One region of the Amycolatopsis thermoflava N1165 genome, then DNA from elsewhere that is predicted to be linked to it. Evidence: riboswitches for the same ligand, from Rfam matches in the RefSeq annotation. Region 1 holds a riboswitch; each other region holds the start of a gene.
What was found. Region 1 has a riboswitch for cobalamin ahead of AMYTH_RS0136925 (putative cobaltochelatase). Riboswitches for the same ligand answer to the same signal wherever they lie in the genome.

Region 1 (2,253 bases):
CCGCACTGCGCTCGACGGCGATCGCGCGGTTCGCCGGATGTGCCCGCGACCACTCGATCCCGACGCTGCCGGCGCCCGCGCCGACGTCCCACAGCAGCTCGCCGGGCACCGGCGCGAGCCGGGCCAGCGCGCTCGCCCGCAGGTCCCGCTTGGTGATCTGCCCGTCGTGTTCGAAGGCGTCGTCCGGCAGCCCGGGCAGGGCCGGCAACGCCGGGCCTGAGCACTCGACAGCGACGACGTTCAACGGGTCGCCCGCCGGGTGTGACCAGTCTCGCGCGAAACCTTCGACGCGGCGCTCGGCCGGACCGCCGAGCTGCTCCAGCACCGTGAGTTTGCTCTCGCCGAAACCCCTTGCCACCAGCACCTCGGCGAGTTCCGCGGGCGTGCCGCCGTCGGAGCTGAGCACCACCAGCCGCGCCCCCGGTGCGAGCGCGCGGCTCACCCGGTGCACGCTGCGGCCGACGACGCTGACCACCTCGGTCTCCTCCGCGGACCAGCCCATCCTGGCCCGCGCGAGCGCGACCGACGACACCGCGGGCACGATCCGCACGTGCTCCGCGCCGAACCGCCTGACCAGCGTCGTCCCGATGCCGGACAGCAGCGGATCCCCGCTGGCCAGCACGCCGATCCGGCGTCCGGCGTGCTCGGCGAACAGGCCGTCCAGCGCGGGCAGCAGCGGGCTCGGCCACGCCACTTTCGGCACGTCGAGCGGCACCAGGTCGAGCTGGCGGCGGCCGCCGAACAGCACCTCGGCCGCCGCGATCTCGGCGCGCGCGGGCTCGGTCAGCCCGGCCCACCCGTCGGCCGGGACACCCACAACGACGATCCTCACGGGGCTGACCGTATGCGATGATCCTGGGGACGGTCGCCGCAGGAACCCGGTGCGATTCCGGGGCGGTCCCGCCACTGTGACCGGCCCGCGGGCCGGGAGCCAGAGCTTCGGCGGCCGTTACGTGCCCGGCACGTGCCCTGTTCAGGCGGGCGAGGACACCCGCGCGTGGCGAAGGAGTTCGCTTGAGGCCGTATCCGTTCACCGCCGTCGTCGGGATGCCGGACCTCCGGCTCGGACTGGTGCTCTCGGCGATCTCCCCGGCCATCGGCGGCGTGCTGGTGCGCGGCGAGAAGGGCACCGCGAAGTCCACGATGGTGCGCGCGCTGGCCGGCCTGCTGCCCGAGGTCGACGTCGTCGAGGGCTGCCGGTTCTCCTGCGACCCCGCCGCGCCCGACCCGAACTGCCCCGACGCGCCCCACGGCACGCGCGCGGTCCGCCGCCCGGCGCGGCTGGTCGAGCTGCCGGTCGGCGCGGCCGAGGACCGCGTGATCGGGTCGCTCAACCTGGAACGCGCGCTGACCGAAGGCGTCACCGACTTCCAGCCCGGCCTGCTCGCCGCCGCGCACCGCGGCCTGCTCTACGTCGACGAGGTCAACCTGCTGCACGACCACCTGGTCGACACGCTGCTCGACGCGGCGGCGATGGGCCGCGCGACCGTCGAGCGCGAGGGCGTGTCGGTGTCGCACGCGGCGCGGTTCGTGTTGATCGGCACCATGAACCCGGAGGAAGGCGAGCTGCGGCCGCAGCTCCTCGACCGGTTCGGGCTGACCGTCGAGGTGGCCGCGAGCCGCGATCCGGAGCAGCGCGCCGAGGTGATCCGCCGTCGGCTGGCTTACGAGGCGGACCCGGACGCGTTCGCCGCGCGGTTCGAGGACACCGACGCCCAGCTCGCGGCCGAGATCGCGGCGGCGCAGAAGCTCCTGCCGTCGGTCGAGCTGAGCGACGAGGCGTTGCGGCAGATCGCCGAGGTGTGCGCGGCGTTCGAGGTCGACGGGATGCGCGCGGACATCGTCACCGCCCGCACCGCGGTCGCCCACGCGGCGTGGAGCGGGCGCACCGATGTGTCCACAGAGGACATCCGCGTCGCGGCGCGGCTCGCGTTGCCGCACCGGCGCCGCCGCAACCCGTTCGACGCGCCCGGGATCGACGAGGAGCAGCTGGAACAGGCGCTGCGCGACGCCGAGCCGCCGGAGGACCCCGGTCCGCCGGACGACGACGGCCCCGGCTCGGGTTCCGACGCCCCGGCCGAAACCCCGCAGGGGCAGCAGAACGACAGCGGCGGGGAACCCGGCGGCGGTGGGAGCGAGCAGCAGTCCGTCGGCGCCGGAAAGCCGTACCGGGCCAGGATGTTCAGCGTCGCCGGTCTCGGGGAGGGGGCGCACGGCAAGCGGTCCCGCGCGGTGACCGACGCCGGGCGGACC
Region 2 (2,253 bases), 1.2 Mb from region 1:
GCCGAACGCGCCGGCCGCGGCGACGGCGGGCTGACCGCGGGCACCGCGACGGGCGCGTTCCTGGTCGCGATCTACGGCGGCTACTTCGGCGCGGCGGCCGGGGTGATCATGCTCGCGCTGCTGTCCGCCGCCTGGGCGCAGCCGCTGGCCAGGACGAACGCGGCGAAGAACATCGTGACCGGCGCGGCCAACCTGGTGGCCGCCGTGGTGTTCGCGTTCACCGGCTCGGTGCTCTGGCCCGCGGCGGCGGCCCTGTGCCTCGGTCTGGTCGCCGGCTCCTTCGTGGGACCCGCGGTGGTCCGCCGCCTGCCCGCGGCCCCGCTCCGGGTCGCGATCGCGCTGGCGGGCATGGGCCTGGCCGTCACGCTGGCCTGGCAGGCCTGGAGCTAGAAGTGCTACCTTCGCGGGCGGTGCCGAGAGGCGCTGCGACGGGCCCGGCCCGCCACGCTCGGCACCGTCTCCCGCAGCAAGGGCGCCTTCTCACCCGAGGAGGCGCAGATGCTCGTCGGACACCTCGCCGCGATCTTCCGCTACCCCGTCAAGTCCATGGCCGCGCAAGCACTGGACGAGGCCGCCGTCTCCTGGCACGGCCTCGACGGTGACCGGCGCTGGGCGTTCGTCCGGCCGGGCCAGGAGTCGAACGGCTTCCCCTGGCTCACCATCCGCAGGCGCAACGACCTCGTCCGCCACCAGGTCGTCGGCGAGTCCCAGGTTCGCACCCCGGACGGCAGGCTGCACGACGTCACCGATCCCGCGCTCGCCGCGGAACTGGGCGCCGCGCGCGTCCAGAAACTCGACCGCGGCACGTTCGACAGCGCGCCGTTGTCCCTGATCACCACCCGCAGCGCCGGTGCCGAGCCGCTGCGCTTCCGCCCCAACCTCCTGATCGACACCGACGTGCCCGAGGAGGACTGGATCGGCCGCACGCTCCGCATCGGCACCACCCGCATCCGGGTCGACCGCCGCGACCGGCGCTGCGTGGTCGTCAACGTCGATCCGCGCACCGGCCGGCGCGACCCGGCCGTCCTGCGCCGCATCGCCCGCGAGCACGACATGTGCCTCGGCGTCTACGGGTCCACTGTGGAACCGGGCACGGTCGGGGCCGGGGACGAGGTCGTCGTGCTAGCGTGAGCGCGCCAGTCGTGCCCCGCGAGGGGCCAGGGAATCCGGTGCGAATCCGGAACTGACGCGCAGCGGTGAGCGGCGACGGGCGGGACAACGGCCACTGGACCACGCGGTCCGGGAAGGCGTTCCGCCCGGACGACCCCGAGTCCGAAGACCTGCTGGCACCCCCGCCACGGGGGAGACCGCCGGACCGGGCTCCGCGCATGAGCCCTCGACGCTAGGGGCCGCTGTGCGCCGATCGATGACCTTCCCACTGCTCGCCGCCGTGCTGGCGCTGACCGGGTGCGCGAGCGCCACCCCCTCCGGGGCCACCGCGGCGGTGGTCGTGGACAACTGCGGCCACCAGGTCCGCGTGCCGGAACCGCCGCGGCGGGCGGTCGCGCTCAACCAGGGCGCGGCGGAGATCATGCTGTCCCTCGGCCTCGCGGACCGCATGGCAGGCACCGCCACCTGGACCGATCCCGTGCTGCCGCACCTGGCCGCGGACAACGCCAAGGTGCCCCGGCTCGCCGAGAACTACCCGTCGTTCGAGACCGTGCTCGCCGCCGAGCCGGACTTCGTCGCCGCCTCGTTCGGCGCCATCCTCGGCAAGGGCGGCGTCGCGACCCGCGAGCAGTTCGAGCAACTCGGGGTGCCCGCCTACCTGTCGCCGACCGAATGCGCCAAGGACACCAGCGGCGGCGGCGACGGCACGCGCACCGAAACGCTGACCATGGACGCCGTCTACACCGAGATCCGGGACCTCGCGCGGATCTTCGGCGTCGAGGACCGCGGCGAACAGCTGGTCACCAGCCTGCAGGAACGGATGCGGGCGGTCGCGGGCGCCGGTGCGAACGCCCGGCTGATGTTCTGGTTCGCCAACTCCGAAGCCCCCTACCTGGCGGGTTGCTGCGGCGCGCCCGGCATCATCACGACGACCGTGGGCGCCCGCAACGTCTTCGACGACACGCGCGAGGAGTGGCCGCAGATCAACTGGGAGACGGTCGCCGAACGCGACCCGGACGTGATCGTCCTCGGCGACCTCACCCGCCGTTCGCAGACCGCGGAGAACGCCGCTGCCAAGATCGCGTTCCTGGAGTCGCACCCGGTGACCCGCGACCTGGCCGCGGTGCGGAACAAGCGGTACGT
Region 3 (2,253 bases), 420 kb from region 1:
CTGGCGACACCGACCAGCTCGATCGTGCCGATGACCAGCGCCACCGCGACGGACAGGCCGGTGATCGTGAGGTTGTAGTAGATCTTGCGGACCGGGTTGGCGAACGCCCAGTTGTAGGCGAAGTTCATGAATGTGCCGTCGAGCGTGTCGAACAGGCTCATCCCGGCGGCGAACAGCAGCGGCAGGCACAGGATCGCGTACCAGGGCAGGCCGGCGGCCGCGCCGGACCCGGCGAGCGCCAGCAGCAGCACCTCGGTGGCGGTGTCGAACCCGACGCCGAACAGCAGCCCGACCAGGTACATCTGACCCGGGCGGCGGATCGAGCGGGTGAGCCTGCCGAGGAAACGGTTGACGAACCCGCGCGAGTCGAGCCGCGCCTCCAGCTCGGCCTCGTCGAAGCGGCCGCGGCGCAGCTCACGCCACACCTTCCAGATGCCGACCAGCGCGACCAGGTTCAGGATGCCGATCAGGTACAGGAACCCGCCGGACGCGCCGGTGGAGATCACGCCGAGCACCCGGTGCGCCGACGAGCCGTCCTCGGTCCAGCTCAGGATGCCCTTCGCGCCGATCGCGACGAGCACCGCCAGCACGACGACCACGGTGGAGTGCCCGAGCGCGAACCAGAACCCGACCGAGACCGGGCGCTGGCCCTCGGCCATCAGCTTGCGGGTGGTGTTGTCGATCGCGGCGATGTGGTCGGCGTCGAACGCGTGCCGCATGCCGAGCGTGTACGCCGTCAGCCCGAGCCCGAAGCCGAACACCTGCGCGCCGACGGCGTAGTGCCCGGGCACCACGAGCAACGCGAGTATCCCGAAGGCGACCGCGTGCAACACGACGATCGCCAGCAGCAACAGGCCCGTGCGGTAGGTGTCCTGCCTGCGCCAGGACATGGTGGGTGAAGTCCCCATGGAGACCGCCTTCCAGCACCTCGTGGATGGTCCAACGTGCCGTGGCCGGTCTCCTGGCTTCGGATCGACATCCGCGGCCCGCCTTCCCGGACTCGCGTCCAGTGGCTGTCCCGGGCCGGGACTTCCCGTTCACAGTGGCGAGGGCCGCGCCGGTTTCACACCGGACTTCCCGAGCACCACGGCCCGCTCACGGTACGTTTCGGCCTCGCGGCGGGGCAAGGGCCATCCCGGTGACCGGCGCCCTACCGACGGGACGCCGAGTTGTGCTGCGCCGCCGTGGCTTCGTCCACCAGCGACTTCGCGACGCGCTTGGCCGTGGCCACCGCCGTCGGCGCCACGTCCAGCGACGCCGCGACCGTCGCGCCCTCGACCAGGACGAGCAGCGCCTCCGCCAGCCGCGCCGGGTTCCGCGCGCCCGCGTCCACTGCCAAGTCCCGCAGGTAGCCCAGCAACCACTGCTTCGACGCGGCGATCACCTGCCGGCCCGGGTGGTCGGGCGACGGCAGTTCGGCGTGCGCGTTGACGAACGCGCAACCACGCGTGTTCTCGATGTCGAGCCAGTCGGCGAGCGCGTCGAACACCTTGAGCAGCTTCTGGGCCGGAGTCGTCCGCGGGCCGGCGAAGGAGCGCACCCGCTCCCGCCACCGCTCGTCCCGGCGGCGCAGGTAGAGCGCGACCAGATCGGCCTTGGAACCGAACCGGTCGTACAGGGTCTTCTTGGTGACCCCGGCCTCGGCGGCGATCGTGTCCACGCCGATCGCGTGGATCCCGTTGTCGTAGAACAGTTTCCCGGCGACCGTGAGGATCCGTTCGGCGGCCGGGGTCAGCGGCTTGTCCGTCTCCACGACTTGACAGTACACCGACCGGTATAGCTACCGTGGACTATACAGACCGGTATACTCAGGGAGGGTGCATGCGGGGGAACGTCGTCGCCGGAAGCGGTTTCGTGCTGTTCTGGAGCTCCGGGTTCGTCGGCGCCACGCTGGGCGCCAGGTCCGGCGGCGCGGTGTCCCTCCTGGCCTGGCGGTTCCTCGCCGCGGGGCTGCTGCTCGGCGTGTGGTGGGTGGTCCGGCGGCGCTCGATGCGGCCGCGGGACGCCGCGATCCAGGCCGGCCTCGGCGTGCTCTCCCAGGGCGCGTACCTGTACTGCGTGTACGCGGCGGCCGACCTCGGCGTCGCCGCCGGGACGTCCGCGCTGATCGCGGCGCTGCAGCCGATCGTCGGGGTGGTGCTGAGCCAGTTCGTGCTGGGCGAGCGCGCGGGCGCGCTGCGGTGGGCCGGGCTGGTCGGCGGCCTGGCCGGGGTGGCGCTCGTGGTCGGCGACGACCTGTCCGGCCGCCCCGGC

Region 2: it holds a riboswitch for cobalamin, as region 1 does, so the genes downstream of both, AMYTH_RS0143130 (ABC transporter substrate-binding protein) here and AMYTH_RS0136925 (putative cobaltochelatase) in region 1, are expected to answer to the same signal.
Region 3: it holds a riboswitch for cobalamin, as region 1 does, so the genes downstream of both, nicT (Nickel transporter NicT) here and AMYTH_RS0136925 (putative cobaltochelatase) in region 1, are expected to answer to the same signal.

Annotation. Positions count from the first base shown of each region.
Region 1 is NZ_KI421511.1:7,437,638-7,439,890, forward strand. It holds gene AMYTH_RS0136920 (bifunctional cobalt-precorrin-7 (C(5))-methyltransferase/cobalt-precorrin-6B (C(15))-methyltransferase) at 1-817, opposite strand, end outside; cobalamin riboswitch at 818-955, shown strand; gene AMYTH_RS0136925 (putative cobaltochelatase) at 1,015-2,253, shown strand, end outside.
Region 2 is NZ_KI421511.1:8,663,431-8,665,683, forward strand. It holds gene AMYTH_RS0143120 (sulfite exporter TauE/SafE family protein) at 1-390, shown strand, start outside; S-adenosyl-L-homocysteine riboswitch at 410-485, shown strand; gene AMYTH_RS0143125 (MOSC domain-containing protein) at 499-1,131, shown strand; cobalamin riboswitch at 1,121-1,302, shown strand; gene AMYTH_RS0143130 (ABC transporter substrate-binding protein) at 1,367-2,253, shown strand, end outside.
Region 3 is NZ_KI421511.1:7,015,184-7,017,436, reverse strand. It holds gene nicT (Nickel transporter NicT) at 1-890, opposite strand, end outside; cobalamin riboswitch at 935-1,104, opposite strand; gene AMYTH_RS0134845 (TetR/AcrR family transcriptional regulator) at 1,151-1,753, opposite strand; gene AMYTH_RS0134840 (DMT family transporter) at 1,822-2,253, shown strand, end outside.